3 regions of the Streptomyces sp. NBC_01450 genome follow, and region 2 is predicted to be linked to each of the others. Evidence: riboswitches for the same ligand, from Rfam matches in the RefSeq annotation. Region 2 holds a riboswitch; each other region holds the start of a gene.
What was found. A riboswitch is a leader RNA that binds a small molecule or an ion and turns the genes downstream of it on or off. The one in region 2 is predicted to bind cyclic di-AMP.
Positions count from the first base shown of each region.

Region 1: it holds a riboswitch for cyclic di-AMP, as region 2 does, so the genes downstream of both, OG568_RS41100 (C40 family peptidase) here and OG568_RS27530 (M23 family metallopeptidase) in region 2, are expected to answer to the same signal.
Region 3: it holds a riboswitch for cyclic di-AMP, as region 2 does, so the genes downstream of both, OG568_RS30160 (transglycosylase family protein) here and OG568_RS27530 (M23 family metallopeptidase) in region 2, are expected to answer to the same signal.

Region 1 is NZ_CP109480.1:9,224,387-9,234,333, reverse strand. It holds gene OG568_RS41110 (ATP-dependent Clp protease proteolytic subunit) at 274-930, shown strand; gene OG568_RS41105 (hypothetical protein) at 938-1,243, shown strand; cyclic di-AMP (ydaO/yuaA leader) riboswitch at 1,621-1,775, shown strand; gene OG568_RS41100 (C40 family peptidase) at 1,779-2,252, shown strand; gene OG568_RS41095 (DUF6328 family protein) at 2,340-2,861, shown strand; gene OG568_RS41090 (ATP-binding protein) at 2,967-3,425, opposite strand; gene OG568_RS41085 (helix-turn-helix domain-containing protein) at 3,638-4,495, shown strand; gene OG568_RS41080 (DUF397 domain-containing protein) at 4,508-4,732, shown strand; gene OG568_RS41075 (8-amino-7-oxononanoate synthase) at 4,713-5,849, opposite strand; gene bioB (biotin synthase BioB) at 6,036-7,253, shown strand; gene OG568_RS41065 (adenosylmethionine--8-amino-7-oxononanoate transaminase) at 7,246-8,544, shown strand; gene bioD (dethiobiotin synthase) at 8,546-9,262, shown strand; gene OG568_RS41055 (LuxR C-terminal-related transcriptional regulator) at 9,332-9,947, opposite strand, start outside.
Region 2 is NZ_CP109480.1:6,159,151-6,169,097, reverse strand. It holds gene OG568_RS27560 (MFS transporter) at 1-1,045, shown strand, start outside; gene lhgO (L-2-hydroxyglutarate oxidase) at 1,195-2,400, shown strand; gene trmB (tRNA (guanosine(46)-N7)-methyltransferase TrmB) at 2,503-3,342, shown strand; gene OG568_RS27545 (PrsW family intramembrane metalloprotease) at 3,410-4,825, shown strand; gene OG568_RS27540 (IS982 family transposase) at 4,890-5,783, shown strand; gene OG568_RS27535 (aldo/keto reductase) at 6,019-6,963, opposite strand; gene OG568_RS27530 (M23 family metallopeptidase) at 7,031-8,068, opposite strand; cyclic di-AMP (ydaO/yuaA leader) riboswitch at 8,080-8,237, opposite strand; gene OG568_RS27525 (PP2C family protein-serine/threonine phosphatase) at 8,492-9,652, opposite strand; gene OG568_RS27520 (hypothetical protein) at 9,819-9,947, opposite strand, start outside.
Region 3 is NZ_CP109480.1:6,739,470-6,749,416, forward strand. It holds gene OG568_RS30120 (hypothetical protein) at 1-167, opposite strand, end outside; gene OG568_RS30125 (glycoside hydrolase domain-containing protein) at 557-1,384, shown strand; gene OG568_RS30130 (hypothetical protein) at 1,394-2,014, shown strand; gene OG568_RS30135 (SurA N-terminal domain-containing protein) at 2,230-2,886, shown strand; gene OG568_RS30140 (nucleoside triphosphate pyrophosphohydrolase) at 2,974-3,960, shown strand; gene OG568_RS30145 (globin domain-containing protein) at 4,055-5,266, opposite strand; gene OG568_RS30150 (cytochrome P450 family protein) at 5,473-6,756, shown strand; gene OG568_RS30155 (transglycosylase family protein) at 6,928-7,902, shown strand; cyclic di-AMP (ydaO/yuaA leader) riboswitch at 8,085-8,248, shown strand; gene OG568_RS30160 (transglycosylase family protein) at 8,253-8,963, shown strand; gene eno (phosphopyruvate hydratase) at 9,263-9,947, shown strand, end outside.

The DNA of each region.
Region 1 (9,947 bases), 3.1 Mb from region 2:
GCCGACGCCACCGCCGGGGCGGCGCAGTCCTACCGGATCAGCCCTCTCGAGGTCGCGAACGCCCTCAACGAACTCGCGGCGTCGCGCGGCTGGCCGCCCATCACCTTCTACGGGACCCCGGCTCCGGCTCCGCTCAGCTGAACCCACGTCCGTACCGGAAATCCCTGCGGAACAGCTCATTCCGCGGGGATTTTCGCTGTCAGCCGAGCACCCTTCCCGGCTTCTGTACGTCCTGTACATTTTTTACAGAACCCTTCAGAGGAGGCGCGTGCCATGAATGAACCGTCCGCCCGCCATGTCCTGCCCGAGTTCACCGAGCGCACGAGTGCGGGGCACCGGACCCTGGATCCGTACTCGAAGCTGCTGGACGAGCGGATCGTGTTCCTCGGGACGCCGATCGACGACACCTCGGCGAACGATGTGATGGCGCAGTTCATGCACCTCGAATACCTGGCACCCGACCGGGACATCTCGCTGTACATCAACTCCCCCGGGGGCTCGTTCAGCGCGATGACGGCGATCTACGACACGATGCAGTTCGTCAGCTGCGACGTGGAGACCACCTGCCTGGGACAGGCCGCGTCGGCCGCCGCGGTGCTGCTGGCCTGCGGCGCGCCGGGCAAGCGGTTCGCGCTGCCGGGGGCCCGGGTGCTGATCCACCAGCCGTCACTTCCCGAGCCGGTACAGGGGCAGGCGAGCGATCTGGCCCTCCAGGCCGAGGAGTTGATGCGCACTCGGCGGCTGCTGGAGGACATGCTCGTACGGCACACGGGGCAGAGTCCTGAACAGGTCTCCGCCGACATCGAGCGGGACAAGATCCTGGACGCACAGGCCGCGTTGGCGTACGGACTGGTGGACGGGATCATCCCCAGCCGCAAGACCTCGCGCACCGCGCCCGGTGCGAGGAACGCCACACCCGACGCGAGGTGATCCGCCGATGGTGCCCGAACTGCCCCCGCTGCCCGCGCTGACGCGTGCCGAGGCCGAGTTGATCGACCGTTACCTCGACGTGGTCGACCTTCTCGGCCGTATCAACCCGGCCAGGCCCGGAGACACCTACCGGGGGCTGCGCGCCGCCCAGGCGCTGGTCGCCAAGGCGGCGGAGCTGCGCGACGCCCTCGCACTGATGCATCAACGGGGCGAGAGCGAGGTGCACGCCCCGACGCTGGCACAGGCCCTGCGCGTCCTCGACGGTGAGCGGCGGGCGGCCCGCATCACCCTGCCACCCGACGCCGACAGTTGACGCATCCCCACCCGGGCCGCCGTCCGTGCCGAGTCAACAAGGCGTCTGGCCCGCGGTTCAAACGGACCAGATGGCGTACCCCCTGATGGAGTAATCACAGGTCCCTTCGGGGAACCGAAAAAGTTGCGCGACGGGTGTAGCCGCGAGGCGGAATGAGATGCTCCGGTGCTGGTACGAGCGTCGTCGGTGTCCTCAACATCGCCCGAACAGAGGGGTGTCCACCCGAACGGGTGAGTGGTGAGTAACCCCACAAATCGCCGGTTCCGCTCGGATATTCGGACCGTGATGCGTGAAGATCCCTTCCGACGACAAGCCCCCGCCACAGCGGCGGGGCGGTCCGGGCGGACGCCGAGTCCTGCCGCTGCCCGGATGACCGGTCGACAGAAGTGCATCGGCAGGAGTGGAGGACCCAGCACGACGGGTCGCCGGAGAGATCCGGGCGGTCCTTGGGGTGAAGCCGCGCAAGCGGCCGGGCTACTTCGCCAGCCCGAATCCGACAGGTCATCCTTCACAGGCGGCTGACGAAGGGTTGCGCATGACTGCGCTCAATCGTGTCCCGTCGCTGTGGACCCGGGCCGGTACGGCTTCGGCGCTCACCATCGCCGCCGTGGGCGGCAGCCTTGTGGTTCCTGGCGCCGCATCCGACGCCGAAGCGGCCACCCTGGCGACGAAGGCACTCCAGGTCGCGGCCTCCAAGAAGGGTTCCCCGTACCAGTTCGGCGCCGCCGGGCCACGCCGCTTCGACTGCTCCGGGCTCACGCTCTACTCGTTCAAGAAGGCGGGCAAGACGCTGCCTCGTACGGCCGCGGCGCAGTACAACAAGACGCACCACATCTCCGCGTCCCACCGCAAGGCCGGAGACCTGGTGTTCTTCCACTCGGGCCGGAACGTGTACCACGTCGGCATCTATGCCGGGAAGGGAAAGATCTGGCACTCCCCGAAGACCGGGGAGGTCGTGAAGCTGCAGAAGATCTGGACGAAGAGCGTCTGGTACGGCAGGGTCAGCTGACCCTGCCGAGGGGGTGCCGCAGGCCGGCACCCCCTCCGGGTCCCGCCCCAGGGCGTGAAACGTGGCTGGATCGGATACTCGTTCAGCATGGCTGAACCACCCCTCCCCGAGGAACGGCACGAGACGCCCCTCCAGCGCGCCGATCGCAACTTCGGCGAGCTGCTCCAGGAGCTGCGGGTCGCCCAGACCGGTGTGCAGATCCTCTTCGCGTTCCTGCTGACGCTGGCCTTCACCCCGCGCTTCCGGTCCCTCGACACCGTGCAGCGCACCACGTACGTCACCACGCTCCTGCTGGCCGTGGTCGCCGCCGCGCTGTTCATGGCTCCGGCCGCGCTGCACCGGTCGCTGTTCCGGCAGGGTGCGAAGGCGGCCATCGTGCGGGTCTCCTCCGTTCTGGCCAGGATCGGCATGGTTGTGCTCGTGCTGGCGCTGACGGGGTCGGTGCTGCTCGCCGTGGACGTGGCACTGGGACGGGCCGCCGGGATCGCCTCCGGCGCGGCCACCCTGCTCGTCTGTGTGGCGCTGTGGGGCGTCCTGCCCCGCCTGGTGCACCGTGCCGTCGTCAGGGCGGCAGCGGCTCCGAAAGAGCCACCACGCCGGGAAACGTGAGCGCGCGCCGAGCGGCCACGGCGCCCGGAACAGCGCCGGCGCGGGCATGAGCACCCCGGCGACCCCGGGGTACCCCCCGGGTTACGCCCTGGTGTGTGCCGCTTCTCAGGGCTCTTGTGGGCCCCCGGCCGTCACCGGCCGGGCCGGCACCGTCCAGGGCAGCTCGATGGCGACCGTCTTGCCGCCCTCGCGGGTGGGCCGGACGACCAGTCTGCCGCCGCACTCGGCGGTCAGCCAGCGGATGATCACCATGCCGCGCCCGTTGTCCTGCTGGACGGCGGCGGGCAGGCGCTTCGGGAAGCGCGGATGGCTGTCGGTGACACCGATCCGCAGGTGTTCGTCTCGGTCGAGCCGGACGTCCACCGTGAAGGTCGGCGACTGCCCGAATGTGTGTTGGACGGCGTTGGTGGCTAGTTCTGACACGATCAGGCGTACGGTGTCCGCGACTTCCGCGTCGCATGGCAGGCCCCATTCGGCCAGCACATCGGCGACGAATTTCCGGGCCGCGGAGACCGAGGCGGGATCGCTCGGCAGAGTGACGGATGCTTCCTGGTGATCTGCCATGGCGACGTCGTCCCTTTCCCACGGGACCGGAGTCCGACACGGAGCGGATGGTTCGAGTACGGTCCCGGACTGGTGCTTCGCGCCAGACTGCCATCACTGGGACGGTCACGGGCGCGATCCACCGAGATATGCATATATCTGTCGCTCGATGCGGTGAACTCTGCGACGGCGGAACGTATTTGGGCGGCCCGGAAGGAGTAAGGAGTACGGCCATGCAGCACGGTCCCGCGGTGCGCCGCCGCAAGCTCGGTGCCGAACTGCGCGCGCTGCGCGCCGGTGCGGGTCTCACCAGTGGTGAGGCGGCCCGTATCGTCGGCTGGCACCAGTCGAAGGTGAGCCGGATCGAGACCGGTATCAGTGGCGTGAAACCGGCGGACGTGGAACGCCTGTTGGACGCCTACGTCGTCACGGAGCCCGAGTTACGAGAGCTCCTGGTCGGTCTCGCGGGCTCCGAGGGCAACGGGCGCCATCACTGGTGGCACGCCTACCGCGGCGTCCTGCCGCCCACCTACCGCGACTTCATCAGTCTGGAGTCCCAGGCCAGCGGCATGCGCACGCTGGAGACCTCGGTGGTCCCCGGACTGCTCCAAACACCCGAGTACGCCCGGGAGGTGACCCGGGTCGCCGTCGGCGGGCTCGAGGACGACAAGCTCGACGCGCTCGTCGAGGTCCGCCTCGCCCGGCAGGACGTCCTGCGTTCGAATCCGCCGCTGGAACTGACCGCGGTCCTCGACGAGGCCGTGTTAAGACGCGAGGTCGGCGGTCCCGAGGTGATGGCCCGGCAACTCGAGCGTCTGCGGGAGGCCGCCACCCTGCCCCAAGTACGGCTTCAGGTCCTGCCGTTCGCCGCGGGAGCCCATATCGGAGTCACCGGGCCTTTCGTTATCTTCTCATTTCCGAACACAACTGATCTGGATGTGGTTGTTCTCGACCACTTGACGAGTAGCCTCTACCTCGAACGGAAAGAAGACCTTCAGGCCTACACCGAGGCCTTCAACGCCCTTCAGTTCCACGCCCTTTCGCCCGAGGACTCGTTGGACTACATCGCCGGGATAGGTGACGGCGCGTAAGGAGGCACCCCCATGACTGCACTGCCTCGGTACGTACCTTCCAGTACTTCACTCCGTGACGTGCGATGGCTGCGCAGCAGCCGCAGTACGGGAATGAACAACTGCGTGGAGACGGCCCGACCCGGCCCAGGACCCTGGGCCGGACTCGTCGCCGTACGCGATTCCAAGAACAAGGCGGGCCCCGCCCTGCTGTTCGCTCCCGCGAGCTGGGAGGGCTTTATCGCCGGACTGAGCTGATCACGTCCACGGCGTGCTCGATCTGCGCGTCGGTGAGGTCCGCGCGGGCGGTCAGCCGCAGGCGCGAGATGCCGTCCGGCACGGACGGGGGGCGGAAGCAGCCGACGGCCAGTCCCGCCTCGCGGCAGTCCGCGGCCCACTGTACGGCCCGTTCGGGGGACGGTGCTCGTACGGAGACCACGGCGGCATCGGGTCGTACGGCTTCCAGGCCCGCCGCGGTCAGCCGGGTGTGCAGCGCCGTCGCCACCTCACGGGCCCGGGCGGCGCGCTCCGGCTCACGGCGCAGCAGTCTGAGCGCCGCGAGGGCCCCGCCGGCCGCCGCGGGCGCGAGACCGGTGTCGAAGATGAAGGTGCGCGCCGCGTTGACCAGGTGGTCGATGACCGGGGCGGGGCCGAGGACGGCGCCGCCCTGGCTGCCGAGCGACTTGGAGAGCGTGGCGGTCGCGACGACGTCCGGCGCGCCCGCGAGCCCCGCCGCCTGCGGGGCGCCCCGGCCGCCGGCGCCCAGGACGCCCAGCCCGTGCGCGTCGTCGACGAGCAGCGCCGCGCCGTGTTCGCGGCAGGCGGTGGCGAGTTCGGCCAGCGGGGCCGCGTCGCCGTCCACCGAGAAGACCGTGTCGGACACGGCGACGGCGGGTCCCTCGTGCGTGCCCAGCGCCTTGCGCACGGCGTCGGGGTCGGCGTGCGCCACGACCTGGGTCGCCCCCCGGGCGAGCCGGCAGCCGTCGATGAGGGAGGCGTGGTTGCCCGCGTCCGAGACGACCAGCGAGCCGTGCGGCGCGAGCGTGGTCACGGCGGCGAGGTTGGCCGCGTAGCCGGAGGAGAAGACGAGCGCGGACTCGAAGCCGCAGAAGTCGGCGAGCTCCCGTTCGAGTTCGCCGTGAAGTTCGGTCGTGCCGGAGACGAGCCGCGAGCCGGTCGCCCCGGCGCCCCAGCGGCGCGCGGCCGCCGCCGCGGCCTCCGTGATCTCGGGGTGACGGGCCAGTCCGAGGTAGTCGTTGCCGGCCAGATCCAGAAGGGGTGAGTCGGCGGCACGAGGGCGCAGGGTGCGGACGAGTCCGGCCTGCCCGCGCTGGTACGCCTGCTCGTCGATCCATGCGAACGGCGATCCCGCCATGCTGGTGCCTCCGGGCCCTGGGAGTGGTCGTGAAGGGGTCATGAAGGTGGTCGTTTTGTAGGCAGTGCACAGACCCTAGCGGGGCGACCCGCCGCCCAGGATGTGGCAATACCCACACGTCGAACCGTCTCTCTTGTGCAAACTCTCCTTGGCCGCAGCGGCTCGCATACGCCAGGATCGGATCTCATGGACCTGCTGAACACGCTGGTGGACAAGGGGCTTCGGCGCGAGCTGCCGACCCGTGACGAGGCGCTGGCCGTGCTGGCCACGTCCGACGACGACGTGCTGGACGTGGTGGCCGCGGCCGGAAAAGTCCGCCGGCACTGGTTCGGCCGTCGAGTGAAACTCAACTATCTGGTCAATCTGAAGTCCGGTCTGTGCCCCGAGGACTGCTCGTACTGCTCGCAGCGCCTCGGCTCCAAGGCCGACATCCTCAAGTACACGTGGCTCAAGCCCGACCAGGCCTCACAGGCCGCGGCGGCCGGGCTCGCCGGGGGCGCCAAGCGGGTCTGCCTGGTGGCCAGCGGCCGCGGTCCGACGGACCGTGACGTGGACCGGGTCTCCGACACCATCAAGGCGATCAAGGACCAGAACGAGAACGTAGAGGTGTGCGCCTGCCTCGGTCTGCTCTCCGACGGCCAGGCCGAGCGGCTGCGCGAGGCGGGCGCGGACGCCTACAACCACAACCTGAACACGTCCGAGGGGACGTACGGGGACATCACGACCACGCACACGTACGCCGACCGGGTGGACACGGTCCAGAAGGCGCACGCGGCCGGTCTGTCCGCCTGCTCGGGTCTGATCGCGGGCATGGGCGAGTCGGACGAGGACCTCGTCGACGTCGTCTACGCGCTGCGCGAGCTCGACCCTGACTCCGTTCCGGTGAACTTCCTGATCCCCTTCGAGGGCACCCCGCTCGCCAAGGAGTGGAACCTCACGCCGCAGCGGTGTCTGCGCATCCTGGCGATGGTCCGCTTCGTCTGCCCGGACGTCGAGGTGCGTATCGCGGGCGGCCGCGAGGTCCATCTGCGCACGATGCAGCCCCTCGCCCTCAACCTCGCCAACTCGATCTTCCTCGGCGACTACCTCACCAGCGAGGGCCAGGCGGGCAAGGCCGACCTGGAGATGATCGCGGACGCCGGGTTCGAGGTGGAGGGCGCGGGCGAGCTGACCCTGCCGGAGCACCGCGTGACGACGGGCGGAGGCTGCGGTTCGCACGCCGAGACCGGCTGTGGCTCGCACGCCGACGCCGGGTGCGGGTCCCACGAGGGCGGTGGCGTCTGCGGTTCCGTGAAGGTGGCGGCGAAGGAGCAGGCGAAGGACGAGCAGCCTTCCGAAGCGCGTACGGATCTCGTCGCCGTACGCCGCAGGGGTGCCGGAACGGATCTCGCCCCCAATGCCTGATCTGTCCGAGCCGTCCCCGCTGCCCGTGGCCGAACTGCTGGAGCTGGACCGGCGGCACGTCTGGCACCCGTACGGCCCCATGCCCGGCCGCCAGGAACCGCTCGTCGTCGAGTCGGCGAGCGGCGTACGCCTGCGGCTGGCGGACGGCTCGGGCGAACTGGTCGACGGCATGTCGTCCTGGTGGTCGGCCATCCACGGCTACAACCACCCGGTCCTCAACGACGCGGCGCGCGACCAGTTGGAGCGCATGAGCCATGTCATGTTCGGCGGGCTCACCCACGAGCCCGCCGTACGGCTGGCGAAGCGCCTGGTCGACATCACGCCCGAGGGCCTGGAGCACGTCTTCCTCGCCGACTCCGGCTCGGTCTCGGTCGAGGTCGCCGTCAAGATGTGCCTCCAGCACTGGCGCTCGCTCGGCCGCCCGGGCAAGCAGCGACTGCTGACCTGGCGCGGCGGCTACCACGGGGACACCTGGCAGCCGATGTCGGTGTGCGACCCCGAGGGCGGGATGCACGACCTGTGGCAGGGGGTGCTCCAGCGCCAGGTGTTCGCCGACGCCCCGCCGGCCGGGTACGAGGAGTCGTACGCCGACCATCTGCGCGAGCTGATCGGGCGGCACGCCGACGAGCTCGCCGCGGTGATCGTGGAGCCGGTGGTACAGGGCGCGGGCGGGATGCGGTTCCACTCCCCCGCGTATCTGCGGGTGCTGCGGGAGGCCTGCGACGCGCACGACGTGCTGCTCGTCCTCGACGAGATCGCGACCGGTTTCGGCCGTACGGGCACGCTGTTCGCGGCGGAGCACGCCGGCGTCACGCCGGACGTGATGTGCGTCGGCAAGGCGCTGACCGGCGGCTATATGACGATGGCGGCGACGCTCTGCACGGCGCGGGTGGCCGAGGGCATCTCACGCGGTGAGGTCCCGGTCCTGGCTCACGGCCCGACCTTCATGGGCAATCCGCTGGCCGCCGCGGTGGCCTGCGCCTCGATCGACCTGCTGCTCGGACAGGACTGGCAGACGGAGGTCAAGCGGATCGAGGCGGGTCTGCTGGACGGGCTGGCGGAGGCGTCCTCACTGCCGGGTGTCCGGGACGTACGCGTCCTGGGCGCGATCGGCGTCGTACAACTCGACCACGAGGTCGACATGAAGGCGGCCACGGCGGCCGCCGTGCGCGAGGGTGTGTGGCTGCGCCCGTTCCGCGACCTCGTCTACACGATGCCGCCGTACGTCACGAGTGACGCGGACGTGGCACGGATCGCGCGCGCGGTGTGCGCGGCGGCGCGGGAGGGATGACATGGCGGTTCTGGTGATCACGGGGACGGGCACGGAGGTCGGCAAGACGGTCACGACGGCCGCCGTCGCCGCCACGGCCGTCGCCGCCGGGCGCTCCGTGGCCGTCCTCAAGCCGGCTCAGACGGGTGTACGCCCGGACGAGCGCGGGGACGCCGACGAGGTGGCCCGGCTCGCGGGCGCCGTGACGACGCTCGAACTCGCCCGCTATCCGGAGCCGTTGGCTCCCGCGACGGCCGCGCGGCGGGCCTGCCTGCCCCCGGTGCGCCCGGTCGCGGTGGCGAAGGCGGCGGCGGAACTGGCCAGCGAGTACGACCTCGTACTGGTCGAGGGAGCGGGCGGTCTCCTCGTCCGCTTCGACGACGAGGGCGCCACACTGGCGGAGGCGGCGAGCCTGCTGGACGCGCCGGTGCTGGTGGTGGCGTCGGCGGGTCTCGGCACCCTGAACACCACCGAACTGACGGCTCGTGAACTCCGGCGCCGGGGACTGGATCTGGCGGGAGTCGTCATCGGCAGCTGGCCCGGCTCCCCCGACCTGGCGTCCCTTTGCAACCTCGCGGACCTGCCGGTCGTGGCCGAGGCTCCGCTGTTGGGAGCGCTGCCGGCGGGGGCGGGGGCTTACCCGGTCGCCGACTTCCGTGCGGAGGCGCCTGGGTGGCTGGCCTCTCGGCTGGGCGGCACCTGGGACGGAAACGCCTTCATTTCGGCGCAGGGGGTCTGAGCGCCCCGTCAGGGGCGCGGGGAACTGCGCGCCCAGCCCCCACTGGCGCGCAGCCGAAGAACAGCCCCCTCACCGCTCCCCCAACAACCGCACCAACTCGATCCGCGACCGGATCCCCAACCGCGCGAACACTCCCCGCAGATGGTGGTCGATGGTCCGCGGACTGAGCGACAACCGTGCCGCGATCTCCCGGTTGGTGGCCCCGTCGGCCGCCATGCGCGCGACCATCAGCTGCTGCGCGGTGAGGCGGGCGACGAGGTCGTCGGCGCCCCGCACAGGGGAGACGGGCTCTCCCAGGACACGGAGTTCGGCCCGCGCCGCGGCGGCACACTGCGGCGAACCGAAGTGCTCGAACGCCTCGAGGGCGCTGTGCAGCCGGTCACGGGCCTCCGTCCGGTGCCGCAGTCGCCGTAGCGCACCGCCGAACAGCAGCTCCGTGCGGGCGCGTTCGAAGTCACGGGTGCCCGAGGCGTGCAGGTCGAGGGCGGTGCGGTAGTGCTCGACGGCCTCCCCGCCGGAGGCGAGCAGGGCCCGGCAGCGTGCGCTGAGGGCCAGGTCGTCGGGGCTGCGCACGGTACGCGCCCAGTGGTCGTAGTCGGCGTGGGCGGCCCGGGCGACGCGGGTGTCGCCGGTGCGGACGGCGGCCTCGACGTAGTGCGGTGTGGCGAGGTGCCGGATGGCCCGG
Region 2 (9,947 bases):
CTGGCAGTCTTTGGCGGGATCCTTCGCAGTGAGCGCTTACGCGACCCCCGCTTCACGGTGGCTGATAACCCCGGCCGACAGTTCGGTGGCGCGGGACGTGAACCCTTCCGAGGGCTCCGGGGCACCACTGAAAGTCGGCCACAGCGATGTGCAGAAGCTCCGCGAGGCAGCAGAGGACGCCAGGCGCTGGGACTCCAAGTACGGAGGGGGCGACTGGCGTTCGTCGATGGTGCCGGAATGTCTGCGGGTCGAGGCGGCGCCACTGCTGCTCGGCGCCTACTCCGACGAAGTGGGCAGAGCTCTGTTCGGGGCGAGTGCCGAGCTGACCCGCCTGGCGGGCTGGATGGCCTTCGACACGGGCCAGCAGGAGGCCGCCCAGCGCTACTACATCCAGGCCCTGCGCCTGGCCCGAGCGGCCGCCGACGTCCCCCTGGGGGGCTACGTACTGGCCTCCATGTCCCTCCAGGCGACCTACCGCGGCTTCGGCGACGAGGGCGTCGACCTCGCCCAGGCCGCCCTGGAGCGCAACCGGGGCCTCGCCACCGCCCGCACCATGAGCTTCTTCCGCCTCGTCGAGGCACGCGCCCATGCGCGCGCGGGTGACGCCCAGGCGGCCGGCGGTGCCCTGAAGGCCGCCGAGGGCTGGCTGGAGCGGGCCCGGGACGGCGACCACGACCCGAGCTGGCTCGGCTTCTACTCGTACGACCGTTTCGCCGCCGACGCGGCCGAGTGCTACCGCGATCTGAAGGCGCCACGTCAGGTGCGCCGCTTCACCGAGCAGGCACTGTCGAAGCCGACGGAGGAGTTCGTACGCTCCCACGGTCTGCGTCTGGTGGTGTCGGCGGTCGCCGAACTCGAGTCGGGCAATCTCGACGCGGCATGCGAGCAGGGCGTACGGGCGGTGGAGGTCGCCGGGCGGATTTCCTCCGCGCGCACGACGGAGTACGTGAAGGACCTTCTGCACCGTCTGGAGCCCTACGGCGACGAACCGCGTGTGGTGGAGCTGAGGGAGCGGGCACGGCCGCTGCTGATGGCTCCCGCGTAGTCGCCCCGCTGGGAAGGCCGTGGCCGGCTGCGGGCCGTGTGTGGCTGAGCACACAGTTCCCCGCGCCCCTTCGGGGGCGCGGCCCGCTTCCTGGGTTTGAAGGCATTGTCAGTGGCGCAGTGCACTCTTGAAGCCGGGAGGTGGAACAGGTGCGGGTCGCTCACGACTGCGATGTGCTGGTGATCGGCGGCGGGATCGTCGGCCTGGCGACGGCGTATGCGATCACGCGCGCCGCGCCCGGCACGCGGGTGACCGTGCTGGAGAAGGAGCGCGGTCCCGCCCGTCATCAGACGGGGCACAACAGCGGGGTGATCCACAGCGGGATCTACTACCGGCCCGGCTCGCTGAAGGCGCGGTACGCCGTGCGGGGCGCCGCCGAGATGGTGAAGTTCTGCGCGGAGTACGACATCGCGCATGCCGTCACCGGAAAGCTGATCGTCGCCACGGAGAAGGCGGAGCTGCCCCGTCTGCACGGGCTCGTACAGCGCGGCCGGGAGAACGGGATTCCGGTACGGGAACTGGGCCCCGCCCAGATCGCGGAGTACGAGCCGGAGGTGCGCGGACTCGCCGCGATCCACGTCGGCACGACGGGGGTGTGCGACTTCGTCGCCGTGGCCCGGCAGCTCGCCGAGTCCTCCGGGGCGGAGATCCGCTACGGGGCGCGGGTCGACCGCATCGACCGCCGGCCCGCGCTCGGTGTCGCCGTCCGTACGGAGGACGGGGCGGTCGTGCGGGGACGGGTGCTGGTCAACTGCGCGGGACTGCAGTGCGACGAGATCGCGCGCCTGGCCGGGGACGAGCCCGGCATGCGGATCCTCCCCTTCCGCGGCGAGTACTACTCCCTGGCGCGTCCCGAGCTGGTGCACGGCCTGGTCTACCCGGTCCCCGACCCGGCGTTCCCGTTCCTCGGTGTCCACCTCACCCGGAGCATCGACGGCAGCGTCCACATCGGGCCCAACGCGGTGCCCGCGCTCGCCCGGGAGGGGTACGGGTGGGGGGTCGTCCGGCCCCGTGAGGTGGGCGCGGCCCTGGGGTGGCCCGGGGCCTGGCGGATGGCGCGGCGGCACTGGCGGTACGGGGCGGGGGAGCTGCGGCGGTCGGTGTCCAAGGCGGCGTTCACCGGGGCCGTGCGGCGGCTGCTGCCGGCGGTGACGCCGGACGACCTGATCCCGGCCTCGGCCGGTGTCCGGGCCCAGGCCGTCCTGAGGGACGGCACCCTGGTGGACGACTTCCTCATCGAGGAGGGCCCGCGGACGGTGCACGTCCTGAACGCGCCGTCGCCTGCCGCCACGGCGTCGCTCCCGATCGGGCGCGAGGTCGCGCGGAGAGCGCTGGGGGTGCTGGCGGGGACGTGACGGGGTGACGGGCCGGGGCGACGGGCCGGGGCGACGGGCCGGGCTCTGGGACGGGTAGGGGCGCCAGGCTGCTCCCGGGGGCGCCGTAAAATCGTCCTCACTGTGTCTGACTCCATTGACTCCCCCGAAGAGCCCCGGTCCAGCTCCGCCGCCGGAGGTGAGCCCTGTCGGCGTGCCCGCGCCAAGGGGGAGCCCCGCTTCCCCGACGGCCCGAAGGCCGACCCCGCCGGATCGCACTTCGAGCGGCGGATCCGGAGTTTCCAGCCGCGGCGCAGCCGCGTCACCACGGGCCAGGCGGACGCGTTGCAGCGGCTGTGGCCCAAGTGGGGACTCGACATCGACGGCCAGCGGGTGATCGATCTCGCGGAGTTGTTCGGGGGCGAGCGGCCCGTCGTGCTCGAGATCGGGTTCGGGATGGGCGAGGCCACCGCGCGGATGGCGGCGGAGGACCCGGAGACGGGGATCCTGGCCGTCGACGTGCACACTCCGGGCCAGGGCAACCTGCTGAACCTCGCGGACCAGAACGGGCTCACCAACATCCGGGTCGGCAACGGTGACGCGATCATCCTGCTCAGGGAGATGCTCACGCCCGACTCACTCGCCGGGCTGCGCGTGTACTTCCCCGACCCCTGGCCCAAGAAGCGGCACCACAAGCGACGGCTGATCCAGCCGGAGTTCCTCACCCTCGCCGCGACCCGCCTCAGGCCCGGCGCCCTGGTGCACTGCGCGACCGACTGGGAGCCGTACGCCGAGCAGATGCTGGAAGTGCTGAGCGCGCACCCGGACTTCGAGAACACCCAGCCGGACGGCGGTTACGCGCCGCGTCCGGACTTCCGGCCGCTGACCCGTTTCGAGGGCCAGGGACTGGAGAAGGGTCATGTGGTGAACGACCTCCTGTTCCGCCGCGTACAGCACCGAGACCAGCACACATCCGGCGACTGAAGGCCCGCGGACGAACACCACCAGGCGCCGTCGCGGGCAGCGCCCCTCCCTCGTTAGGGTCAATGCCGTGTCCACCTTTCCCGCGTACCCGACGCATCCCGGCGGTCCCACCGGTGGGACCGCCGAGGGTGCGCTGCGGCACGCACACTGGTGGCAGCGGAAGTGGGTGCGCTACGGCGCGCTGATCACCCTGCTCGCGCTCTCCGGCCTCGTCATCCTGGCCCTGGTCCGCCAACAGACCGGCACCGAGGGCTTCCTGGTGGGCCTCGGCCTCGCCGTGCTGCCCGTACCGCTGCTCGTCGCCGCGTTCCGCTGGCTGGACCGGGTGGAGCCCGGCCCCTGGCGGAATCTGCTCTTCGCGTTCGCCTGGGGCGCCTGTGCGGCGGCACTGATAGCGATCGTCGCCAACAGTTTCGCGACCAGATGGATAGCGACCGCCACCGCCGACCCGTCCAGCGCCGACACTCTCGGCGCGACCCTCATAGCGCCGGTCGTGGAGGAGTCCGCGAAGGCCGCCGCCGTGCTCCTGGTCTTTCTGTTCCGCCGCCGGGACTTCACGGGGATCGTCGACGGGGTCGTCATAGCCGGAGTCACCGCGACCGGCTTCGCCTTCACCGAGAACATCCTCTACATCGGCACCGCCTTCGGCACGGACCAGCTCAGCGGCGACCGCGGTCTGGCCTCCGTCACCGCCGCGACCTTCTTCGTCCGCGTCGTGATGTCGCCCTTCGCGCACCCCCTGTTCACCGTGCTCACCGGCATCGGTTTCGGCGTCGCGGCGCTGTCCGCCGAGCGCCAGCATGTGCGCCGCGTCCTGTTCCCCCTGACCGGACTGCTGCTCGCGATGGGCATGCACTCCATGTGGAACGGCTCGTCGAACTTCGGGGAGTACGGCTTCTACGCGGTGTACGGGGCGTTCATGGTGCCCGCGTTCGGTCTACTCACCTTCCTCGTCATCTGGACGCGGCAGCGGGAGCTGAAGACCGTACGGACCGAACTTCCGGCGTACGCGGCGGCCGGGTGGCTGACCGCGCCCGAGCCGTACGTACTCGGCTCGATGAAGGCCCGGCGGCTGGCCCGCGAGTACGCCGCCCACCACTTCGGCAAGGCGGCGGCGCGCTCGGTCGCGGAGTACGAGGCGTACGCGACCTCGCTGGCGTTTCTGCGGCACCGGGGGCGCAGCGGGCGCGCCAATCCCGACTTCGTCGTACGGGAGCGGGAGTTGCTGCAGGAGCTGTGGCGCCGCCGGGAGGTCGCCCGCCCCTCTCTCGCGTACGCGGCCCACAGAGCGGCCCCGAGCGTGCCCGTACCGCCGCAGCTGCCGCCGCCGTGGCCCGGGTACGGCCACGCGCCGGTGCCCGGTCAGCCGAACCCGGCCGGCGCGCCCCCGAACCCCGCGAGCGCGCCCCCGTACGCCGCCGGTGCGACGCCCTATCCCGCCCCGGCGACGCCGTATCCCACGTACAACCCCTACCAGTCCTAGACGAGTCATTCCGAATGCTGACGGTGTGTCTGGGAACGCAGACAGGGCGTCCAAGATTCGTTGTGTGACGAACAACCTAGACGCCCTGCTGACCGCACTGTACGTGAAGATCGACGACGAGATCGGAGGTAGCCGATGGCTTGGCCGACCGCCGCAGCTGACGGATTCTGAGCTGGTCACCCTTGCCGTCGCCCAGGCGCTGCTGGGCTACACCTCGGAGTCGCGCTGGCTGCGGTTCGTGGACTCCCGACTGGGAGCGATGTTCCCGTACGTGCCCAGGCAGCCGGGCTGGAACAAGCGGCTGCGGGCAGCGTTGCCACTGGTCAAGAGGGCAATACGACTGCTGGCCGTCGATACGGACTTCTGGTTCGACAACCACTGGATCATCGACTCCACACCGGTGGAGTGCGGCCGCTCGCGTCCGACGGTGAAGCGGTCGGACATGGCCGGCTGGGCCGGATACGGGTACTGCGCCTCGCACTCCCGGTTCTTCTGGGGCCTGCGCCTGTTCCTGGTATGCACCCCGACCGGGATGCCCATCCTGTGGGCACTGGCGAACCCGAAACTGGATGAGCGGGAGGTGCTGTCGGCGATGCTGGACCGCGAACCGCACCTGTCCACGGACCGGCCGAGCCTGCTGGTGATCGCAGACAAAGGCTTCGCCTCCAAGGAGTTCGAGGCCGATCTGGCCTTCCGGGGCGCGGAGTTGCTGCGTCCTTCTTTCAAGCGCGAGAAGAAGCGCAGGGGCGAGAGCCTCCTGAAGTCGGTGCGACAGCTGATCGAGTCGGTCAACGACACCCTCAAAGGCCAGCTCGACCTGGAACGGCACGGTGGACGGACCTTCGAAGGTGTCGCCGTCCGCGTCGCCCAACGCATCCTCGCGATGGCCGCCGCGATCTGGCACAACCACAAGACCGGCCAGCCCGTCATACGATCCTTGATCGCTTATGACCACTGACCACATCGGAATGACTCGTCTAGGGCCGCGGCAGGCGATGTTTGCCCGTCAAGGAGCGGCGTCCGGTGCGTGCTCTGGGGGTCCCCCCGGCCGGAGGCTGGGGGAGTGCCGGCCGGAAGGCCCCGTCGACGGACCGGACGTACTTGGGCTTTCGGCCGGTGCGGCGAGAGGGCGTGCCGGGCGTCGCGACGGGGCGAACGTTGCCTGCCGCGGCACTAGGGCCTGTCCGGCGGCCTCAGGCCGACGCCTCCGTCAGCCTGGCCACTTCCGCGTCCGTCAGGGTCAGGTCCGCGACCGCCAGCAGGGCCGGCAGCTGGTCGACCGTCCGTGCGGAGGCGATGGGCGCCGCGACCGTCGGCCGGGCGGAGAGCCAGGCGAGGGCGACCGTGGCGACCTCGGCGTCATGGGCCTGGGCGACCTCGTCGAGGGCGGTCAGGACGCGGATGCCGCGCTCGGTGTCGAGGTGCTTGCCCGCGCCCTCGGCCCGCGCGGAGTCGACCGTCGTACCCGGGCGGTACTTGCCGGTGAGGAAGCCGGACGCGAGCGCGAAGTACGGGACGGCGGCCAGGCCGGTCCGGGAGGCGACCTCCTGGAGCGGGCCCTCGTAGGTGTCGCGCGAGACGAGGTTGTAGTGGGGCTGGAGGGCGACGTAACGCGCGAGTCCCTCGCGGTCGGAGAACTCCACGGACTCCGCGAGCCGCTCGGCGGAGATGTTGGAGGCGGCGATCTCCCGGACCTTGCCGGCCCGGACCAGTTCGTCCAGCGCGCCGATGATCTCCTCGACGGGAACCGAGAGGTCGTCGAAGTGGGTGTAGTAGAGGTCGATGTAGTCCGTGCCGAGGCGGCGCAGCGAGGCGTCGGCGGCGGCCTTGATGTTCGCCGCGGACAGGCCCTTGTACTCGGGGTGGGTACTGACCTTGGTGGCCAGGACGACCTCGGAGCGGTTGCCACGCGCGGCGAACCACTTGCCGATGATCGTCTCCGACTCACCGCCCTTGTGGCCGGGGACCCAGGCGGAGTAGCCGTCGGCGGTGTCGACGAAGTTGCCGCCGCCGGCCGTGTACGCGTCGAGCACGGCGAAGGACTGCGCCTCGTCGGCGGTCCAGCCGAAGACGTTGCCGCCGAGGGAGAGCGGGAAGACCTCGAGGTCGGAGGAGCCGAGCTTGCGGAGAGAAGTCATGCCCTAATTCAACAGCCGTACCGGATGGCTGTATTCCGCATGTAGCTCCCCCGGCCCCCGGGGATGATCAGGGATTCAGGCCCTTGCTGTTCAGCCACGCCATCGGGTCGATCGCGCTGCCGCCGCCCGGGTGGACCTCCAGGTGCAGATGCGGCCCGGTCACGTTGCCGGTCGCGCCCACGCGTCCGATGACGTCGCCGGTGGCCACCTTCTGCCCCACGCTGACACTGATGGACGACTGGTGGCAGAACCACAGCTCCGTGCCGTCCTCGAGGGTGAGGATCGTGCGGTAGCCGTACGAGCCGGCCCAGCCCGCCTCCGTGATCGTGCCGCTGTGGATGGCCTTGATCAGCGTGCCGGTGGGGGCCGCGAAGTCGAGGCCGGTGTGGTACCCGGAGGACCACATGGAACCGGCGTCACCGAAGCGGGAGGTCAGGGTGTACGAGGAGGTGGGCAGCGAGTAGCTCTTGGCGAGTTCGGCCAGGCGCGCGGCCTCGGCCTTCTGCTTGGCGTCCTCGTCCGCCTTCTTCTTCGCGGCGGCGACCTTGGCCTCGGCGTCGTCCTTCTGCTGGGCGGCCAGTGCGACCGCCTTCTTCGCCGCGGCGGACTCGGCGGCGGCCTGGGCCGCCTTGTCGACCTGGTCCTGCTGCAACTCGGCCTGCAGGATGATGCGGGCGCGCAGTGCCTCGCCCGCGTCCTTGTTGCCCTGCGCGGCGTCGGCGCTGGTCACACCGGCGCTGGTGAGCGGGGTGGTGGAGCCCTTCGGCGTGCTGGAACCGCCGTCGGATATCAGCGCCTTGGCGGATTGGGTGACCGAGGAGAGGTCGGGCAGCGAGATGGACACCGGCGGCTTGCCGGGCGCCGCGGTGGCCATGCCGCCCGCGCCGACGGCGGCGATGACACCGACGCCCAGGACCGTGGAGCTGCGGGCGAGTCCCCCGCCACGCTGCTTGGAGACGCGGTGCCGGCCGCGGATGGGTCGGATGGAATCCTCGGTGGGGTTCCACTCCTCCCAGGGGCCCTCGTCCTTGCCTTTGGCGTAGCCAAAAGTCTGGGTGTCGTTCGGCGCGAACGAAGTGGGCTGGGCGGTCGGGTTGGACGCCACGTGGGCGTGCTCCTTTCCTTCCTTCTCGCCTACCGGGTTAGCTGACGGGTTCGGAGCAGGAAGGTCTCCTACGCGCGTCAACCCACGGTGTCTCCACCGTGAAAGACGCTCGATTCACCCCAAGTTGGTGGTTCCCCGGTTCCCTTGCGGGATTCGGCGCGTGCGCACGGAGCCGACTCTTGTGACGGCTGGGACGACCGCGCTGCGTTATCGAACGTTAATAGACGCGGGTACCGGATTCCAAGCTGTTCGTACTGATCGTTAACCACTTTTGGCCAGGACTTACCGACCATGAGCGGCGGAAATCGGGCGAGTTGACCAGAGCTCCCTACTCGGCCGTTACCTGACGGTGCGTCAGTCGTTATGCGGAGGGACATCGGCCGGTCACCCCTCGTGACAACGATCAAGAGGGCCCTCCAGCTGCTACGGGCGTCGCACGGCGAGCAGCGCCATGTCGTCCGTCAGGGCGCCGCCCGTGTGCCGCCGGGCCTCCTCGGCGAGCGTGACCAGCAGGGCGTCGGGGCCCGGGAAGGTCCGTCCGGCCAGGCGGGCGGCCGGATCGTAGAAACGTCCCTGCGCGTCGCGGGCCTCGGACAGTCCGTCCGTATGGAAGAGGAGCGTGGCCCCGTGCGGGAACTCCGTCTCCTCCGCACGGTCCGGCCAGGTGCCCAACTCGCCCATGCCGAGCGGCAGTGCGGGGTTCGCGGCGGCGAGCGTGACCAGCGTTCCGTCCGCGTGCAGGAGCAGCGGCGGCGGGTGGCCGCGGTTGACGATCCGTACGAGGCCGCCCTCCCGCGAGATCTCCGCGAGGACGGCGGTGGTGAACCCCTCGAAGGCGTCGAGGCCCCCGCGCCGGGTGCCCTCGCGGGCCAGCGCCCGCTCCAGCCGCTGCGCGACCGCTTCCGGCGTGGCCTCCTGCTCGGCCGCCTCCCGGAACGCCCCGATGACCACCGCGACGGCGGACACCGCCTCCATGCCCTTCCCGCGCACGTCGCCCACCACCAGCCGTACACCGTGCGGGGAGTCCTGCACGGCATACAGGTCGCCGCCGATGAACGCGCCCGCCTGCGCCGCCTCGTAGCGCGCCGCGACCTCGAGGCCGCCGATCCGCTCGTCGGGCTTCGGCAGGACGGCACGCTGGGCCGCCTCGGCGATCTGGTGGGCCGAGGCGAGCCGTTCGTCGGTGCGGCGGACGAGGATGTTGATGAGCACGGCCAGCACACCGACGGTCGCCACGGTGGCGACCTCCGTGATCGCGTCCACCTTGAACACGATGCCGAGCCGGACGTGGATCGTGAGCACCGAGACGAGCGCGGCGAGGCCGGTGAGCACGGTGCCGCGCAGCGAGAACAGCGGGGCGGCCACGAGCGGCGCGGCCGTGAAGAGGGGGCCCGCGGTGAAGAGGGGGCCCGCGGCGAAGGCCATCGGGGTGAAGTAGTCGTAGAACGCGCCGACCAGGATGAGCAGCGCGGGCAGCACCCGGACGAGGCTGCGCGCGTACGAGATGCGGCGCCGGTCCGCCTCGGCCGGGTCGGGCAGCGGCTCGTCCCCCAGCCCCGGATCGGGCACGGGGTCCTCGGGCAACCGCCCACCGGACCTGTCGTACGGCTCGTCGCATGGCTCTCCGGCCCGCTGCGCACCTCCTTGCTGCTGCCCCACCCGTCCAGGTTTCCCGGAGCGGGGGCGGGGGGCGAGCGGTGAGGGCCGACCGGGGGATGCGTCGGTCCGGGATGCCTCGGCCCGGGATGCGTCAGTCCGGGCCCGGCCACCTGACGCCGCCCGCTCCGCCCCGCCCGTGGTGGTGCCCGGCCGGGGCGACGACGGTCCCGCCGTCCGGCACGAGGTCATGACCCCCGTGGCAGGCCCCGAGGAACAGCGC
Region 3 (9,947 bases), 580 kb from region 2:
GCCTTCTTGAGCTGCGCGCCCGTCAGCAGACCGGCGTTGGGGTCCTTGGCCGGCTTCGTCTTGGCGGACGAGGGCTGGGCGGTGGTTCCGGAGGAGCAGGCCGCCAGGGCCAGCGGGAGCACGGCTGCGGCGAGCAGCGCCTTGGCCGCGCGGGAGGGGTGACGCATCGGGATGTCTGAGTCCTTCTTCGAGAAGTGGTGCTGTTGAGCCGAGCGGACTCTATGGGTGCACAGGCCATCCACAGGCATGCATGCGTCAAAGATCACTAAAAGAGGGAGTCGATCGGCCCGGGGTTCCGTGGACTGCCCATGTTTTGCCGTGCCTTGAGGGATTCTTGTGGCGATCGAGGTGCGGGGTTTCCCGATCAAGGGGGTGGTGTCGGTTACCGTGCGATCCGCCCCGCGCGCCGGGGGCCGGTCACCCGCTCTCGTCGGTGAGCCGGGGATGGGCGCCGACGGGGCTCAAGCGTCGTGAACTGTCTTGGTTTGTTCTCTGTGTCCGCAAGTCCTGCGCGCTCCGTGCGCCGTGACGTGCGCGTGTCATGAATGGGGTGGGGATGTCCAGCCATCGGATGTCTAAGAAGGGCCGTTACATCGCTTGGGCGACGGCGGGAGCGGCCGTGGTCGCCGGGGCCGGGATCGCGGCGCAGACGTCGATGGCGGCGACCACCTGGCCCGCCCAGCGGACGTTCACGGGCCGCGCCTTCGACACCTGTGCCGCACCGTCGCTGACCGCGATGAAGGCCTGGCACACCGGCTTCTACGGAGCGGCCGCGGTGTACATCGGCGGCAAGAACCGCGGCTGCAGCCAGCCCAACCTCACCGCGTCCTGGGTGAAGTCGGTCAGCACGCTGGGCTGGAAGCTCATCCCGCTGTACGTCGGCGCCCAGCCGTCCTGCCAGACCGGCTCCAACCCGGAGAAGCTCACCGCGACCAACGCCGCCTCGCTCGGCGCCACCGACGCCGCGGACGCGGTGGCCAAGGCGTCCGCGCTGGGCATGAAGGCGGGCAGCCCGATCTACCTGGACATGGAGTCGTACGACATCACGAACGCGGCGTGCAACAAGGCCACGCTGACGTACGTACGCGCCTTCGACAAGGCGCTGCACGCCAAGACGTACCGGACCGGGTTCTACGGCTTCACCAGCTCCAGCGCCAAGGCCATCGCGACCGCGACCGACAAGACGGACCTGCCGGGCAACCTCTGGTACGCGCTGTGGGACAAGGCCAACACCACGACCTCGGACTGGCCGTGGGGCTCCACCCAGTTCACCGGCCACAGCCGCGCCCACCAGTACATGGTCAACAGCAAGGAGACCATCGGCGGTTACACGATCACCGTGGACCGCGACGCCTGGGACGCGCCGGTCGCCATCACGGGCTGACAGTCGAAGGTGCCGCAGACACAGCGCGCGAAGGCGGCGCGTGAGGCCACGCGGGAGTCGCGGCTCGCCGCCGGTGTGCGGGCGGTACTCCAGTGGCCGCGTGTACTGGGCGCCCAGGGGGTCGCGATGGTGGCCGGTGCCGTGACCGTCGCGGTCGCGGTCGCGGTCACCGGGTACTTCCTCTCCCGCACCGACACCAAGCCGAAGCCGTCCGACCCCCGGGCCCGCCACTACGAGGACGTCGACGTCTGCCTGCTGACCGGCGAGGACGGGATCACGGCCGGGACCACCGCGGCCGAGGTCTGGCAGGGCATGCGGGACGCGTCCCGCAAGACGCACGCGCGCGTGAGCCACGTGCCGGTGACCGGTGAGCAGTCGGCGGCCCACGCACGGGCCCACCTCGACGGACTGCTCCAGCGGTCCTGCGACGTGGTCCTCGTGACCGGGAAACCGGAGGTCACGGCCGCCACGCAGACCGCCCCGCAGCACCAGAAGGTCGACTTCGTGCTGGTGGGGGACGCCGGGACCGACGCCACGAGCGCCAAGAACATCACCGTGGCGCGCGTCGGCGACGGACTGCGCGCGGAGGTCGCCGGGGTCGTCGAGCGCGAGGCCGAGGCACGCGGTTAGCCGGGCCGGTACGACAGGACGCGATCGGCCGCGTCGGTGGATGCGAACGGTCGTACGAGCGGACGGTGGCCGTCCCACGTGTCACGGCGGCCGCGGCGGTATCTGAAGTCTCCGCGAATCGTTGGTCGAATGGCTGGCCGAGAGCCGGGCCACTGCCTAACATCGATCACCGCAAGACTTTGTGCACCGTCGCACAATCTCCTCGGGAGGTTTCCTTGCACCGCCGCCGTCGCACCGCGTTCGTCCTCTCCGCCGCGATCGTCGCCGCGGCCCCCCTTCTCACGGCGTGCGGCGGCGAGGCGCACCCAGGCGCCGCGGCCGTCGTCGGTGGTCAGCGGATCACGGTCGCGCAGTTGGAGAGCCGGGTGAACGAGGTGCGCTCGGCGCAGCGTGCCGCCATCAAGGACGAGACCCAGTACGAGCAGGCCATCGCCAAGACCGGCAGCCTCGCCCGCGCCACCCTGCACACCATGGTCCTCGACCAGGTCCTCGACCGGGCCGCCAAGGATGCGGGCGTGAGCGTCACCCGCGCGGACACCCAGCAGATGCGGGCGGAACTGGAGCAGCAGGCAGGCGGCGCGAAGGCGCTGGAGACGGCCTGGCTGCAGCAGTACGGGGTGGCGCCCCGGCGTCTCGACGACAACCTCCGTACCGAGATCGAGGCGCGGAAACTCGCCGCCGCGCTCGGTGCCGACATGAACACCACCGACGGCAAGGCCACGTTCTGGAAGGCCATGTCCGACGCGTCCAAGAAGCTGAACGTCGACCTGAACCCGCGCTACGGCGCCTGGGACGTCCAGAAGAGCAACGTCGATGTGAAGACTCCGTGGCTGCGGGAGGTCACACCGAACGGGACTCAGCAGACGGCGTAGCAGGTCAGAAGGCCTGCAGGAGCCCTGTAGAAGCCCTGCCTGTGGATAACTTCCGGGGGCGTCGGTGGCGTGGGTTACGTTCGTGGGGTGAACGCAACCAGCTCCGACGCCGCCGCCCAGGTTCCCGACCCCGGCCGTATCGTCCTGCTCACCACCAGCCACCGCGTCGCCCCCGGACTGCTGTCCTGGCCCGCCTGGCAGGTGCTGCGCGCCGCCGACCAGGTGCTGTGCGCGGACGGTGCGCATCCGCAGCTGCCGTATCTGCGCGAGGCCGGCATAAGCGTCGACGAGGCGTCCCCCGCTGCCCAGGACCTGGTGGACGCCTGCGCCGGCGGCCGCGTGGTGGTCGTCGTCGCCACCGGCGAGGGCGAGCCGCGCCTCACCGACGGCCTGGCCCGCCTCGCCGGCTCCGGCCGCATACAGATGCCGGACCTGGAGCTGCTCCCCGCCTCGTACGACCTGCCGGGCGCCCGCCTGCTCGACCTCGTCCAGGTCATGGACCGTATCCGCGTCGAGTGCCCCTGGTCGTCCCAGCAGACCCACAAGGGCCTCGCGAAGTACGGGATCGAGGAGGCATACGAGCTCGTCGAGGCGATCGAGGAGGGCGACCGGGACGAGCTCAGGGAGGAGCTCGGCGACGTTCTGCTCCAGGTCGTCTTCCACGCCAGGATCGCGGAGGAGGACGCGGAGACTCCCTTCTCCATCGACGACGTGGCGGGCGGCATCGTCACCAAGCTGATCCACCGCCACCCGCACGTGTTCGGCGACGAGACGGCCACGACCCCCGAGGAGGTCAAGGAGCACTGGCTGCGCACCAAGGCCGAGGAGAAGCGGCGGACGTCCGTGACGGAGGGAGTGCCACTGGGTCAGCCGGGCCTCGCCCTCGCGGCGAAGCTGGCATCGCGTGTGCGCACGGCGGGACTTGAGGTCGAACTGCCGCGCGGCGAAGGCGTGGGTTACGAACTGCTGGCCATCGCCGCCCGAGCGGAGGCCGAGGGAGTGGACCCGGAGGCGGCCCTGCGTGCGGCCGCGCGAGCTTATCGGGATGCGATCCGGGCGACGGAGACGGGCTGAAGCAGCGGCAGCAGCGGGAGTAGGGGGAGTGGGGGGAGTGGGGGGAGTGGGGGGGGGAGCGAGGGAAGTAGATGAGGGGGGACGGCCCTCAGGGTCATGTGGTCGGGGCGCGGCTTGTCGGGTTGTGCCAGTTGGGGTGGGGGCGGTCCAGGAGCCACTCCGCGGGGCCCAGCGGGCGGGTCCGGCCGGGGTCCGTGGGCGGGAGGAGGTCGTGGAAGATCCGTTCGGGCGGGGTACCGAGGGTGGGGAGGGCCCCGGCGATCTCCTCGACGAGCTGGGGCGGACCGGCGAGATAGACGTCGTGGTGGGCCCAGCCGGCGCGATTGCCCAGCGCGGTCAGCAGTCGCTCGGTGGCCTGGGCCTTGGGGCGGCCAGGGGCGGGGGTGATGAACGTGACGGCGAGACGGGGTAATTGGGACTGGAGACGTTCCACGGCCGACCGGTCGTAGAGGTACGAGGTGTCGCGGGCCACGAGGAACAGCCGGGCCTCGTGCGTGGCGTCGAGTCGCTGGAGCAGCGCCTTGACCGGGGCCCAGCCGGTACCGGCCGCGACGAAGGTCAGCGGCCGTTCCACCGGCGTCCGCAGGGTCAGACCGCCGCCGGGTGCGCCGAGCCGCAGAACGTCACCTTTCCGGGTCTGTCGGACCAGGGCGGTGGACAGCACCCCGTCCTCGACGCGGCTGACGTGCAGGTCGACGGTGTGGTCGACGCGGGGGGCGTTGCCGAGCGAGTACGGGCGCCAGATGCCCGGCAGGTGGGGGACGTTGACGCTGACGTACTGGCCGGGGGAGTAGCGGAGCCGGTGGTGCGGGCGGAGGGTCAGTACGACGAGGTCGTCGCCGTACGGGGTTCGGGACACGACCTCGGCGTCCCACCAGGGCGGTTCACCCTCGTGCTGTGCCTCCCACGCGCCCTGGAGCATGACGTTCGCGATCGCCCCGTACGCCTCGCCCCAGGCCTTCTCGGCCTCCGCGTTCCACGCCGACCCCGCGACGACGGCGAACGCGGCGATGAGGCTCGCCCCCACGGCGGCGTAGTGCTCCGGCTCGGCCAGGTACTTCCGGTGGTCCCGTCCCAGCTCCCGTAGATATCCCGGCAGCGTCGGATCCTCCAGCCGCTCCATCACATACGTGAGTGCCGCGAACAACCGGTCCCGCTGTCGCTCCATGTCCTCCGGGAAGTCCAGGGGGAAGAGCCCGCGGACGTCCGGGTTGTGCCGGAAGAGATGCGAGTAGAAGTACTTGACCGCGAACTCGGCCCGTCTCTCGACGACCGCGAAGCTGGATCTGAGTATTTCGGGGTCCACGGCGCGAATTAAGGGAGGTCGCGAGCCGTGGAGTCAAACAGCAGCCGATTCAGGGATGGCCTGGGGCGAAAGGGACATGCCCCGCGACATGCCCCGCGGCGTGCCCCGCGACGAGCCGCAGGCCCGTCGCCCAAGGGGCCCCTCGCCTCCGCCTCCCCTCCGCCTCCCCGCCCCTCCCCTCCCCTCCCTCCGGATACCGTCAGGGAGTGACCGATCAGCCGCCGCCGTTCAGCCCCGCTCCCGAACTCTTCACCTGGGAGTTCGCCAGCGATCCCTATCCCGCGTACGCCTGGCTGCGGGAGCACGCCCCTGTGCACAGGACACGGCTGCCCAGTGGGGTGGAGGCCTGGCTCGTCACCCGGTACGCGGACGCCAAGCAGGCGCTCGCCGACGCGCGGCTCAGCAAGAATCCGGCGCATCATGACGAACCCGCGCATGCCAAGGGGAAGACGGGTATCCCGGGAGAGCGCAAGGCCGAGCTGATGACGCATCTGCTGAACATCGACCCGCCGGACCACACCCGGCTGCGGCGGCTGGTCTCGAAGGCGTTCACGCCACGGCGGGTGGCCGAGTTCGCGCCGCGCGTGCAGGAGCTCACCGATCAACTGATCGACCGGTTCGCGGAGAAGGGGTCCGCGGATCTGATCCACGAGTTCGCGTTTCCGCTCCCCATCTACGCCATTTGCGAGCTGCTGGGCGTACCCCGCGAGGATCAGGACGACTTCCGCGACTGGGCGGGGATGATGATCCGGCACGGCGGCGGCCCGCGGGGCGGGGTCGCGCGGTCCGTCAAGAAGATGCGCGGATACCTGCTCGAGCTCATTCACAAGAAGCGGGAAGTCCTGCCTGACGTGCCCGCGCCCGGTGAGGACCTCATTTCGGGGCTCATCCGCGCGTCCGACCACGGTGAGCACCTCACGGAGAACGAGGCCGCCGCCATGGCCTTCATCCTGCTCTTCGCCGGGTTCGAGACGACCGTCAACCTCATCGGCAACGGCACGTACGCCCTGCTCACCCACCCCGAGCAGCGGGCGCGCCTGCAGAAGTCCCTCGCCGCCCACGAACGCGAACTCCTCGAGACCGGCGTCGAGGAGCTGCTTCGTTACGACGGGCCCGTGGAACTGGCCACGTGGCGGTTCGCCACCGAAGCTGTTCGCATCGGCGGTCAGGACATCGCACCTGGCGACCCCGTCCTCGTGGTCCTCGCGGCTGCGGACCGTGACCCCGCGCGGTTCGAGCGGCCGGACACGCTCGACCTCTCCCGGCGTGACAACCAACACCTCGGCTACGGCCACGGCATCCACTACTGCCTCGGCGCCCCGCTCGCCCGCCTGGAGGGTCAGACCGCGCTCGCGACTCTCCTCACCCGCCTTCCCGATCTCCAACTCGCGGGAGATTCGGCCGATTTGCGCTGGCGCGGCGGGCTCATTATGCGCGGATTGCGCACGCTTCCAGTGGAGTTCACGCCTTCGGTACCGGTCAAGCGATAGCGGGCGACCATACACCTACGGGCATTCAAACCTGACGCGTACTCAACTCTGTGATCTTCACGTGATCTACGCTGCATCGACTTGTGACAAGTGTTCGGGTGCGGATACGTTCACTCGTCAACGCGACTCACACGTCGCGTAGTCACCTGCTGTCACGTGAAAGGCTTCCGCATGCTCTCCGGGAACGGCCGCCATCGTCGCCCCCGTCAGGCCCCGGCCCTCATCGTCGCGGCAGGAGTGACCGGATCCGCCATCGCGATCCCGTTGCTCGGTGCCACCAGCGCGAGTGCGGCCGACGGCACCACGTGGGACCGGGTCGCCGAGTGCGAGAGCGCCGGCCAGTGGAGTGCCGACAGCGGCAACGGGTATTACGGCGGACTCCAGCTCAGCCAGGCGGACTGGGAGAAGTACGGCGGCCTCAACTACGCGCAGAGCGCCGACGAGGCCAGCCGCTCGCAGCAGATAGCCATCGCCGAGCAGCTCCTCGACGACCAGGGTGTCACCCCCTGGCCGACCTGTGGACCGCTCTCCGGGCTGAGCAGGAACTCGGGCGACGTCCTGGTCGACACAGGCGTGGCGAACGACTCGTCCGGCGAGTCGAAGTCATCCGGTTCGTCCAGTTCGTCCAGTTCGTCCGCCTCGTCCGGCTCGGGGTCCCATTCGTCTTCGTCTGGATCGTCTTCGTCCGGTTCGTCCTCGAAGGCGACCAAGAACACGACGAAGGCCGACACCGGCGGCACTCAGGGAACGGACAGCTCCGACACGGAAGCGACGAAGGGCGACAGCTCGGGCAACTCCGGCCAGGACGACGGCTCTTCCGATGCGTCCGAGAACGCGACGACCGGCGCCGGGCGCCACCGTGGCGGCACCGCGGACGAGAACACCACCGACAGCGCCGTGGACGGCCGTACCGACGACCCCTCCGGGCGGCACGCCTCGCGCGGCACCGGCGCCTCCCGTGATGTCGTCGACGGCTCGTACGTCGTGCGCGCCGGAGACAATCTCTGGACCATCGCCGACGCCCTTGACCTGGACGGCGGATGGTCCGAGCTCTACGACGCGAACAAGAAGACGGTCGGCGTCGACCCGGACCTCATCCTCCCCGGTCAGAGCCTTTCAGTTGGTGTCGAATCGGGCGAAAAGTAGGGGCAGTTCGCGTCACGGTTCGCTGTGTAATGTCCGGTTTGGTGCGAGTGAGAGATGGATCTCAAAGGCCCTGATCGTCTTTGGAATTCAACCGATCGACTGCTTACGGTCATCACCGCTCGCCACAGCGGGCCCCGACGGTCGCAACGCCGAATCCTGCCAACGGCCGTACGGGAACAGTCGACGCGTAAGCGCCGTAGGCAGGAGCGGGGGACCCAAGGTAAGTGCCGCATCCGGTAGTTGACCGGGAGCGGCTTGGGGTGAAGCCGTGCGCTCACAGCGCGCGGCCGGGCACTCACCCGCCCGAACCCGACAGCTCACCTCGCAGGCGTCGGTGAGGGGATCTCCTCATGCTGTTTTCCAGCAAGGGCAAGCGCCGCCGTTCGTCCAAGGCCACCCGTGTGGCCGCGCTCGCCGGTGTCACCGGTGTCGCCATCGCCGCTCCGCTGATGGCGGCCGGCAACGCCTCCGCCGCCACCACCTCCGAGTGGGACGCCGTCGCCCAGTGCGAGTCCGGCGGCAACTGGTCCATCAACACCGGCAACGGCTACTACGGCGGCCTGCAGTTCTCCGCCTCCACCTGGGCCGCGTACGGCGGCACCGCGTACGCCGCGACCGCCGACCAGGCCTCCAGGTCGCAGCAGATCACCATCGGCGAGAAGGTCCTCGCCGCGCAGGGCAAGGGCGCCTGGCCGACCTGTGGCACGGGCCTGTCGAGCGCCGCGTACACCGGTGGTGCGAGCGCCCCGTCGACCTCGTCGTCCTCGAACGGCTCCTCGTCGAACAGCTCGCCGAGCACCAGCACCACCACCCGGTCGACGGACACCGCCGCCTCCCGTTCGGCGTCCCGCCCGGCCGCCGAGAAGACCGTCTCCACCCCGACCGGCAAGAAGGTCAAGAAGGGTGACGGCGAGTACAAGGTCGTCAAGGGTGACAGCCTCAGCTCGATCGCCGAGAAGAAGAAGGTCAAGGGCGGCTGGCAGCGGCTGTTCAAGCTGAACAGGGACATCATCGACGACGCTGACTTCATCTACCCGGGTCAGCAGCTTCACCTCAGCTGAATGACAGGTCCCGCATAGAAGGGGTCTCCACACTGGAGACCCTCGTGAGGTCCTACCCCCGTCCCCACGGGCTCCCCGCTCCGGTGCGTGTTCCCCCGTACGCATCGGAGCGGGGCTTTTCGTTCCCGGATTCCCGCACCCGGATTTTCGTACCCGTTTTTGTTCCGTTCTGGAACAATGTGTACGTTCAGTTCTGCCCAAGGGGTGGGCGACCGGCTGGCCGATCCCCCCGGGGCGGTTAGGCTCATGTCGCGAAGCCATCACAGGCTCCGCGTACCCGCGTCACATCCCAGAAGGAGATGCTCGTGCCGTCCATCGACGTCGTCGTAGCCCGGGAAATCCTGGACTCCCGAGGCAACCCCACGGTCGAGGTCGAGGTCGGCCTCGACGACGGCAGCACCGGTCGTGCCGCCGTCCCGTCCGGCGCCTCCACGGGCGCCTTCGAGGCCATCGAGCTCCGTGACGGTGACCCCAACCGTTACGGCGGCAAGGGTGTCGAGAAGGCCGTCCTCGCCGTCATCGAACAGATCGGCCCGGAGCTCGTCGGCTACGACGCCACCGAGCAGCGCCTGATCGACCAGGCGATGTTCGACCTGGACGCCACCGACAACAAGGGCTCGCTCGGCGCCAACGCCATCCTCGGTGTGTCGCTCGCCGTCGCGCACGCCGCCTCCGAGGCGTCCGACCTCCCGCTCTTCCGCTACCTGGGCGGCCCGAACGCGCACCTGCTGCCCGTTCCGATGATGAACATCCTGAACGGCGGCTCGCACGCCGACTCCAACGTGGACATCCAGGAGTTCATGATCGCCCCGATCGGCGCGGAGTCCTTCTCCGAGGCCCTGCGCTGGGGCGCCGAGGTCTACCACACCCTCAAGAAGGTGCTGAAGACCAAGGGCCTGTCCACCGGCCTCGGCGACGAGGGCGGCTTCGCCCCGAACCTGGAGTCCAACCGCGCCGCCCTCGACCTCATCGTCGAGGCCATCA